DNA from 3 places in the Sinorhizobium sp. P24N7 genome. Region 3 is predicted to be linked to each of the others. Evidence: riboswitches for the same ligand, from Rfam matches in the RefSeq annotation. Region 3 holds a riboswitch; each other region holds the start of a gene.
What was found. Region 3 has a riboswitch for cobalamin ahead of ACFHWW_RS14350 (aromatic ring-hydroxylating dioxygenase subunit alpha). Riboswitches for the same ligand answer to the same signal wherever they lie in the genome.

Region 1 (3,266 bases), on a different contig from region 3:
GGGAGCGGAGATGCACTTCAACTATTCGGCCGTCGGCGACGCGGTCAACGTCGCCGCCCGGATCGAGGCTGCCTGCAAGGACGTCGGCTTCGATATTCTGATATCCGAGACGACGGCGGATCTGGGCGAACGGTGCGCCGTGCTGGAGGCGGGGGCGCTGGCGCTGAAGGGCAAGAGCACGCGAACGCGGGTATTCGCCGTGGTCGGTGACGAGCATATGGCCGCTTCGGCCGAGTTTTCCGAGCTGCAGCGCATTCATGAACAGTTGATCGGGGCGATGCGTTTAAGGTCACGGCCCCGCAGAGAGCTCGTCAATGCCGCAAAGCTCAAGGCTCCGGCTCTGTGCGGGGGATTATCGGATTTCTACCGCCGCATCGGACGCCGGACAGACCACTTTGCCGGTGAACCTTTGCCGTTCGCAGACGAAGCCAGATCCGCCGAATAGAGAGACCATTTGATCCAACGCACTTCCGGACGGAAAACCATTACACATTTTTCCTGGGAGTGCTCTAACCGCGGCCCTTCTTCGTGCCTGTGTCCACTTGCCCGTTCTTGCCGCTATCCTGGCCCTTCTTGCCGGTGTCCTGTCCCTTCTTGCCCGTGTCCTGCCCTTTCTTCCCCTTGTCGAGGCCACGCTTGCCGGGCTCGTTGCTGGGCGTCTTGCCCGGGCGGGGCGCCTTTTGCGGGCTTGCTTTTTCGGGCGGCCGTGCCCGTTCCGGCGTGGTCGGCTTGATCTCGATAGCGGCCGAAATGCCGCAACTGCCGCTCATGCCGCCGAAGGAGGCAGAAAGTCTTTGGTCGCCCGAAAGAAAGGGCAAGGCCTTCCGGTTTCCGAGTGTCGCCAGTGTGCGGCGACCGGCCTTGTGCGTGTCCGTCATGGTGCCGTCGCGCTTTGCGATCACGCAATCGCAGCGTCGGGTGAGCTGCTGGCATCCCGCCGGGCCGCAGAACCGGGCCGCGCCCTCCAGGAGAACGATCGCCGTCGTTCCGTCGTTGCCGATGTAGAAGTCGAACACGGTTCCGCGTACGCCGATCGTTCCGGCAGGCGTCAAGATCTGATAGGCCGAGTGCTTCGAATTTCCGCTGATCCAACGAAACGTGCCTTTGGCGGCGGCGACGGTGAGTTGCTGCACCGATTTCGAATCGTTGAAGACGAACTTGTCGATGACGACGGAAGAGCCTGCCCCCACCGCCAATTTACTGCCGTCGCGGAACACGAACTGGCCGAGCCCAGATCTGGACGTGCTTATTCGCTCGTCCCGGTGAACAGCGTCCCGCTCCACGAGCGGCCCGCCGCTGCCGGTGACGACCGTCCTGATCCGGACCGCTTCTCCAACCGGTTCGGCGGCAATCGTCGGCATGGAACCGTAAAACGCTGCGCCCAAAGCAGCGATTGCGGCACGACGCAAGTGAAACATCGCACCCTCCACGATGATCTCCTGCGGCCGACGTGGTCCGCGGATCATGAACGTGAATGATAACCGGATCGACACAATGTCGCCGGACCCCAAGCATTCATTCTTATCATGGCCGGGCCGGAAGTGTCTGCCTACCCGTTCGGGGTAGCCGGCGCGAAAGCGCATATCTGCCGTAATCGGCGGTCCCGGTGTCGCAGGCCGTCGATTGACTTTGCCGCCGCCGCTTCATAATTAACGCAGTATGGATGGTTCCCTCGTGCCGAGGTGGGGCGAGGGAGTAAATGGGAATGCGACGGGGCGGACCCACGCCGGGCGCCCTTATCGCAGCCGACCCCGCGACTGTAGAACGGTCAGGGTTCGCCATCGGGCATTCCGCCGGATTTCCACGCGCTGCATGGGGCAGTCTCGTGAAGTTTGGCGGCATGTCGGAAAAGCCACTGGCGTGGCATTGCGATGAGCCAGGCAGGACGCCTCTTCTTCTACGAATCGTCCGCCTTTCGCGATGCCGCAAACGCCGGGAAGGCGAGGCGAGCCCGTTCGGTCTTTTGCCGCATCGTTTTTCGGGCCGAGCCGGTTCGTCGAACGTGCGGCCATGAGGATCGTGACGCCGTGAGCCAGGAGACCTGCCATCCGTCAGGGCATTCCGCCCGAGGGGAGATGCTCCCCGATGCCAGCACGGAGGTTGACGTGGCTCACAGGTCTTCGATCCAACGCGTTCTCGGCGCGCGCCGTTGCCGCTATAGCCTTCTCTAGGGCAGGCGGTATGGACATTTCCAATCTCGGCCCGATCCTCGTGCTTGGCGGCGCGCGTTCGGGAAAATCCACCTTCGCGGAAAAACTCGTCGAGGCCACCGGGTCTCCGATGCACTATCTTGCGACCGGCCGGGCCTTCGACGAGGAGATGCGGGAACGCATCGCCCTTCACCAGGCTACTCGGCAGGGGAAGGGTTGGACCACCCACGAAGAACCGCTCGATCTCGTGGGGCTGCTTCGCCGCATCGATGAGCCCGGCCGGGCTGTCCTCATAGACTGCCTGACCCTGTGGGTGACCAATCTGATGATGGAGGAGCGCGACATGGCCGCCGAATTCGCCGCGCTCGCCGCCTTTCTGCCCGCGGCGCGCTCGCGACTCGTTTTCGTCTCTAATGAGGTCGGTCTCGGGATCGTCCCGGAAAACCGGATGGCGCGCGACTTTCGCGATCACGCCGGCCGGCTCCACCAGATCGTGGCGGAGAAATCCGCAGAAGTTTACTTTGTCGCGGCCGGACTGCCGCTGAAAATGAAGGGTTGATTCATGACACTCGCAAGGGCGCCGCAGGGCAAAATACCGGCTACCGTCATCACCGGCTTTCTCGGTGCCGGCAAGACGACGATGATCCGCAACCTGCTGCAGAATGCCGACGGCAAGCGCATCGCGCTGATCATCAACGAATTCGGTGATCTCGGGGTTGACGGCGATGTGCTGAAGGGCTGCGGAGCGGAAGCCTGCTCGGAAGAGGACATCATCGAACTGACCAATGGCTGCATCTGCTGCACTGTTGCCGAAGACTTCATCCCGACCATGACGAAGCTGCTCGAGAGGGAGAACCGGCCGGATCATATCGTCATCGAAACCTCCGGACTGGCGCTGCCGCAGCCGCTCGTCGCCGCATTCAACTGGCCGGACATCCGCAGCGAGGTAACGGTCGACGGCGTCGTCACCGTCGTCGATAGTGCGGCGGTCGCCGCGGGCCGCTTTGCCGATGATCACGACAAGGTAGACGCGCTGCGCGTCGGCGACGATAATCTCGACCACGAAAGCCCGCTTGAAGAACTTTTCGAGGATCAGCTCACCGCCGCGGATCTCAT
Region 2 (3,266 bases), on a different contig from region 3:
GCGCCGAGCGGCAGCGTCAGCATCCCGGCACCCACACCGAGGATGGCGACGCTGACCGCCCCTGTCGAGGCGCCGGCGGAGATGCCGAGTATATAGGGATCGGCGAGCGGATTGCGCAGCAGCGATTGCAGCACGGCGCCGGAGAGCGCGAGCGCCGCCCCGCAGGAAGCGGCCACGACCGCCCGGCTCAGTCGGTAGCTCCAGATGATGCCCTCGTCGATCGGGGCCAGCGGATAGCCGGCGTTCCACAGCCGATTCGCGACCGTCTGCGCAACGGTCTTGAACGGGATCGCCGTTTCGCCGATCGCAGCGCCCATCCAGAGTGCCGCGAACAGGATCACGAGCGCGGCGATAGCCGCGCCGACGCGCCCCGTCCCCGTTCGCCCGGCCAGGGTCAGCACGCGGCTCACTTGCCCAACCCACCCTTGGAAGCCGGCCCAGCCTTGGGCGCAAGTCCGGCCTCGGCGATGGCATCCGCCAGCGCTTCGATTCCTTCGATCGTGCGGATCGTCGGGTTCATCGCCTGCGCATCCATGTCGAACACATAGCCTTTGGCGACTGCCGGCATGAGGCTCGCCACGGGATCGGTCTTCAGGAATTCGAGTTTGGCGTCGAGGCTGTCCAGCGGGTAGCGTCGACGCTCCATGGAGCCGGCAACGATCATGGTCGGCTCGGCCTTGGCGATGGTTTCCCAGCCGACCGTCGGCCATTCGTCTTCAGTGTCGATGATGTTTTCGATTCCGAGCGCCGCCATTATGTAGCCGGGTGCGCCGTTCCTGCCGGCGACATAGGGGTCGGCATCGGCAGCGCTGGAGAACCAGAAGACCGCCGAGAGTTTGCCCCCGGCCGAGGCGACCTTGGCGCGCGCCGCCTCTTCTCGGCTTTTCAGCTCGGCTACGACCTTCTCGCCCTTGTCCTGAACATCGTAAATCTGCGCCAGCTCGCGAATTTCCCGATAGACGAGATCCATGGTGAAGACCTGCCGGCGCACGCCGTCGCTCGCCGCCGAATTCTCCTTGCCGGTGCAATCCGAAGGCGATGTGTAGACCGGAATGCCGAGCTCCTCGAACTGCTCCGGCCGCGCGACCACGCCTTCCGGGCCGACCTGCCATTGAAATTGCACCGCCACCATGTCCGGTTTCTTGGCAACCACGCTTTCGAAGCTCGGATCGTTGTCTGCCAGGCGCTCGACCTTGGCGTTGACCTCCTCGTAACCTTCAAGGACGGGGCCGACCCAGAGGGCGGTGCCGGCGACCTTGTCCGCAAGGCCGAGCAGATAGAGGATTTCGGTGCTGCTCTGGCCGATCGAGACGGTGCGCGTCGGCGTCTTGTCGAAGGTGATCTGCCGACCGCAGTTTTCGAGTGTCAGCGGATAGGTCGTCTCGGCAGCGAAGGCGGGACGGTCAAGAGCCGCTACGCCTGCGGAAAAGGTGATGAGACCCGCAATGAGCGGTCGTTTCCAAAAGCTGTTCATGAATAGTCCCCGAATGTGAGGCCGCTATACGGCCGTGATCGTCAGCCTGCCGATCGGGTTTGATCGGACGAGTGACGGCTCGACCTCGGGGAAACTGATGAAAGCGTGCGCCGCAAGGCGCGAAAGATGGTCATGGCTTGCTCCTGTTCCGGGCATCCCCGCCCGTGACGTTGGATCTGATTTGACGGCAGGTCTCCTGGCTCGCGGACAGAAATCGCTCATCTGCCTTCCCGCGCAACGCGCGCAGTGGCTGGCGCCTGGGCGCCACGATGAACGACGATCCGCTTACAGTTGCGGGGGCAGCCACGGTTTTGGTCCCTCTTGGGTCGTCCGCACCGTGTTCCCTATTAATCCCCTCCACCTCACGGGTAGGGGAACCGTCAGGCTCAGTTAATTTAGAATGCAGCCGCCGGTCAAGGTGAAACGCGACGCCGCGGCGTAGGGGTTCAATATGTTATGTTATTACACTCGTCAACAGAAAGTTACGTAATAACATTTCACAAGGGCCCCGTACTGTTCCTTCAACCGGTGCCGCCAGATCGGCATCGGCCATTATGGCTTTGGGCCATCGCATGGCCGCAGGACGATTGGTTCCCGGCTTTGCGCCGCGAGCTCGCGGCAGCCGCCGGCGTCGCAAAGCGTCCAGCCGGAGACGGTCGCTCCGGAGGCGGCCAGGACCAGCTCGGGAAGCGGCGGCAGGTCGGGCGTCCAGACCCACCAGCGGCCCTGGCGACGGGCATTGTCTCCCGGCTCCATTCCCGCACCCGAACCCTGCACGCGCGCCTCCTCGAGAACGAGACCATCGGCCGTGACGGCCCAACGCTCCTGCCATTCGGTCTTCTCGACCGAATGGGTCCAGCCGAGGGTGAAGACACCCGCAGCAACGGCGACAGCCTTGCCGCCGATGATGCAGGCAAGCGCGCTCATGCCGGTTTCGCCGTCTGCCGGCCAGCCTGGCGGGCGCGCCGCCAGATCACGAAGGCGAAGAGCGCGGAGAGTGCAAAGCCGACTTCATCGGTGATCGGCAGCGCCGCCAGCAACGTGAAGGCGGCCGCGGCCGCGAGCACCCGCTCGAAAACCCCGAGCCGGACTGCGGCGAAGCCCACCACGGCGGCACCCCAGAGCGCGATCGCCAGACCGGTCTTGACGACGATATAGGCGACGGCAGCCGGATAGCCCACCGATGCGGCCATCGCGCCGCCATCCTGCAGCATCAGCGCCGGCGAATAAACGGCCATGAACGGGATGACGAAACCGGCCGCCGCCACCTTGATCGCCTGGATCGAGATCTTCAGCCCGCTTTCCCGCGCGATCGGTGCTGCCGCGAAGCGGCAAGCGCCACCGGTGGCGTCAGATCGGCAAGAATCCCGAAATAGAAGACGAACATGTGGCTGACGATAAGCGGTACCCCGAGTTCCAGAAGCGCGGGCCCGGCGATCGACGAGGTGATGATGTAGTTCGGGATCGTCGGTATGCCCATGCCGAGCACGAGGCAGGTGACCATGGTCAGAAGCAGCGACAGAAACAGGCTTTTGCCTCCGACCGAGACGATGAACTGGCCGAAGGTATTGGCCGCTCCGGTCAGCGTCATCGTACCGATGATCACGCCGACGAGCGCGCAGGCGATCGCCACCGGAAGGGCCGTCTTGGCCCCTTCGGCAAGGGCGTCGCGACATATCACCAAGGTCTCCCGGCCGCCCTTCAGGAAGGCGTTGCCGGCAATCAGCAGCGCCAGCGCTGCGACGATCACGCCGATGCCGAACTGGAAGAAGGCGGCCGCCACGAGGCCGAG
Region 3 (3,266 bases):
TCGATCTCTGCCGCGTCGAGCCCCCCGGGCCTCAGCAGCCGCAGCTTTCCGTTCTCGACCTTGACGATGGTCGATTCAACGCCGATCGCGGCCGGGCCTGCGTCGAGGATGAGCTTCAGCCTGGAGCCGAGATCCGCCTGCACATGGGCCGCACTGGTGGGACTGATCTTGCCCGAGGTGTTGGCGCTCGGCGCCGCCAAAGGCCGCCCGAATCGGGCGATCACCCGACGCGAGAACCCGTCGGGCATCCGAATTCCGAGCGTATCGAGACCGGCGGATGCGAGCGTGTGTACGGTGCTTTCCCGCCGCTGCGGCAGGATCAGCGTGAGGGGGCCAGGCCAAAAAGCCTCGGCCAAACGTCTCGAAACCGGATCGAAGGTCACATGCGCCTCCGCCATCGCCAGATCGGAGACGTGACAGATCAGCGGATTGAACCGCGGCCGCCCCTTCATCTCGTAAATGCGGCTGATCGCATCGGGGGTCGTGGCATCGGCGGCAAGGCCGTATACGGTCTCCGTGGGGATCGCCACGGGTTCCCTGTCCGAAAGAACTGCGCAAGCCGTCTCGATTGCCCGCTCCGGTTCGATGCGCGTGTCGATGATCTCGGCCATGGCGTTCTGATCCTTTCCGTCGCTTCCTTAACGGAGCGATTGCAAAAACAGAACGATTTTCTTGGTCAAAGGCTGCGAATGATCCGCCGCAAGGCTTCGTCGCGTGCGCCGAGCATCAGCACGTTCTTCAGCGCCACCTTCGGATCCTGCGTCCGGAAAATCAGGCCGTTGCCGCGCACGTTGCGGTTGACGACGATCCGCTCTTCGCCGGCATCGGGCTCGATCGCGACGGCGAAATACATGCGCGAATAGCCCGGCTGGATCCGGTCGAAGAAATGGGTCTCGTTCCCGAGGTCGCAGAAGAAGTTCGCGAGATAAAAGGACCAGGTGATCTCATGTCCCTTGGCGAGGCAGGTTTTCGCGGCGGTCACGTGGCAGTAGCCGAGATGCGGACTGTTGGCGAGCGTGCGATGGAAGACCATCTTCGGGAACTGCATCGAGGCATGAAACCCGTTGATTCGGCTGTGGGTCGTCTCGCCCGCCGTCGTCAGCTTCCGCGCCGTTCGCTGCGCAACCTCGGCATAACTGAGATACTGACGCTCGTTCGCCATCCACCGGCGTCTGTCGATCCGGCCGGTCCGCAGGAACTCGGTGTGAGCCTTGGCTTTCGCCGGTGCGGCCGCCTTGTCGGCAGCGTCGTAATATCGGAGTTTTGCCATGGGCGTCGTCGCGCCATCCTGTCCGAAAGCGGGTTGATGGTAGCGAACGTAAATCATCACAGTTAACGAATTGGTTCGTTTGCGGCCGTGCGGGCATCGATCAGACCTGGTGTCGGTGGGCCGTGTCGTAAAATGGCCAGTCGCCTTCGCGCCATGAACGGCGCTGCCGAAAAATCCGCCGGCTGCGCGGAGATTCACCTACTTCCTTGTTTGTTATGGATAATATCCGTCTGCCAATCGAGCCGATTGCGCCGCGAATGGCTGTCGTCTTTCTGGAATCGGATGTCGTCTATTGGCAGTTGCCGGACCGGCCCTCAGGCTTAGATGAGGACACTCAAGGTGCTGCCTCGAAGGGAAGGCGGAGAATTGGGAAGCCGGTCAAATCCCGGCGCTGCCCCCGCAACGGTGGTGGAGCGAACAGCCACGGCAGAAGGCCACTGGACACAGCGTCCGGGAAGGCGCCGGGCAGGTCCCTTGCGGACAGCTCCAGAGCCCGGAAACCAGCCTTGAAGCAGAAACAGACCGTAGCTGGTTGCGGCGGGCAGCCGGATCGGAGCCAATTGCGTTGCGGGTCCATGCGGCCGGCGCGGGTTCCAGTCCTGCCTCTCCGAAACGGCGGAAAACGAGGATAAGGGCATGGAAATTCAGACCGAAATGCTGCGCAAGCTGAAGACCCGTCGCGAAGGCTACAGCCTCGACCGCGCCTTCTACGTCGATCCTGATTATTATCGCCAGGACCTGGAGCAGATCTGGTACAAGGATTGGCTGTTCATCGGCCATGATTGTGAAGTCCCGCGGCCGGGGAACTATTTCACGGTGCAGGTCGGCGATTACCCGGTCGTTATCGTTCGAGACAGACAGGGCGCGGTCCGGGCACTGCACAATTCGTGCCGCCATCGCGGCTCGCGCGTCTGCACGCAGCAAAAAGGCTCATCCGCCAAACTCGTCTGTCCCTACCACCAGTGGACCTACGAGCTCGACGGCCGCCTGCTCTTCGCGCGGCAGATGCCCGAGGGGTTCGACCCGGCCGAGCACAGTCTTAAGCCGATCCACTGCGAAACCGTCGGCGGTTACATCTTCATCAGCCTTGCCGAACAACCAATGGACTTCCGGCCGTTCCGCGAGACGGTCGCGGGCTATCTCGCGCCGCACCGCCTCGGGGAAACGAAGGTCGCCTTCGAGAGCACGATCGTCGAGAAGGGCAATTGGAAGCTGGTCTGGGAGAACAATCGCGAGTGCTACCACTGCGCCGCCAATCATCCGGAACTCTGCCGTACCTATCCCGAAGCGCCGACCGTCACCGGTGTCCAGGGGGCGATGAACGACCCGGAAATCGGCGCCCATTGGCAGAAATGCGAGGCGGCGGGCCTTCCGAGCGCTTTCAGGATCGCGCCCACCGGCCAGTTCCGCATGACGAGAATGCCCCTGATCAACGGCGCCGAGAGCTATACGATGTCCGGACAGAAGGCCGTACGCAGGCAGCTCTCCGCCGGGCTCGACGCCGATGGCATCGGCACGCTGCTCCTCTTCCATTATCCGACGACGTGGAACCACATTCTGGGCGATCATGCGATCACCTTCCGCGTTCTGCCGCTCGGGCCGGAACTGACGCAGGTTACGACCAAATGGCTGGTCAACAAGGATGCGGTGGAGGGCGTCGACTATACGATAGACGAGCTGACGCACGTCTGGACGGAGACCAACGACCAGGACCGGCAGATCGTCGAGGAAAACGCGTTCGGGATCCGCTCGCCGGCCTATGAGCCGGGTCCATATTCGGCCGAACACGAGGGAGGCGTCATGCAGTTCGTCGAGTGGTATTCGAGCTTCATGCTGGACCGCCTTCAGGGCGGGGCCGCGCACCTCTCGCGGGTGGCATGACCATGGAAATGCCTCGCTCCTTTCACCATTTCGACGAGCTCGATCCCTGGAGAGACCGTCAGCACATGCTGGAGTGCACGTCGGCCGTAGCCGAGGCCGCCGACGTGATGACTTT

Region 1: it holds a riboswitch for cobalamin, as region 3 does, so the genes downstream of both, cobU (bifunctional adenosylcobinamide kinase/adenosylcobinamide-phosphate guanylyltransferase) here and ACFHWW_RS14350 (aromatic ring-hydroxylating dioxygenase subunit alpha) in region 3, are expected to answer to the same signal.
Region 2: it holds a riboswitch for cobalamin, as region 3 does, so the genes downstream of both, ACFHWW_RS19655 (ABC transporter substrate-binding protein) here and ACFHWW_RS14350 (aromatic ring-hydroxylating dioxygenase subunit alpha) in region 3, are expected to answer to the same signal.

Annotation. Positions count from the first base shown of each region.
Region 1 covers NZ_JBHMIW010000025.1:39,045-42,310, forward strand. Annotated here, with positions in the region: gene cyaD2 (adenylate cyclase CyaD2) at 1-445, shown strand, start outside; gene ACFHWW_RS31270 (FecR domain-containing protein) at 510-1,418, opposite strand; cobalamin riboswitch at 1,648-2,064, shown strand; gene cobU (bifunctional adenosylcobinamide kinase/adenosylcobinamide-phosphate guanylyltransferase) at 2,182-2,709, shown strand; gene cobW (cobalamin biosynthesis protein CobW) at 2,713-3,266, shown strand, end outside.
Region 2 covers NZ_JBHMIW010000011.1:5,633-8,898, reverse strand. Annotated here, with positions in the region: gene ACFHWW_RS19660 (iron ABC transporter permease) at 1-410, opposite strand, end outside; gene ACFHWW_RS19655 (ABC transporter substrate-binding protein) at 407-1,474, opposite strand; cobalamin riboswitch at 1,643-1,871, opposite strand; gene ACFHWW_RS19650 (DUF1850 domain-containing protein) at 2,027-2,401, opposite strand; partial or broken gene ACFHWW_RS19645 (TRAP transporter permease) at 2,398-3,266, opposite strand, start outside.
Region 3 covers NZ_JBHMIW010000007.1:200,777-204,042, forward strand. Annotated here, with positions in the region: gene ACFHWW_RS14340 (L-threonylcarbamoyladenylate synthase) at 1-611, opposite strand, end outside; gene ACFHWW_RS14345 (DUF6656 family protein) at 677-1,270, opposite strand; cobalamin riboswitch at 1,591-1,794, shown strand; gene ACFHWW_RS14350 (aromatic ring-hydroxylating dioxygenase subunit alpha) at 1,907-3,151, shown strand; gene ACFHWW_RS14355 (2Fe-2S iron-sulfur cluster-binding protein) at 3,148-3,266, shown strand, end outside.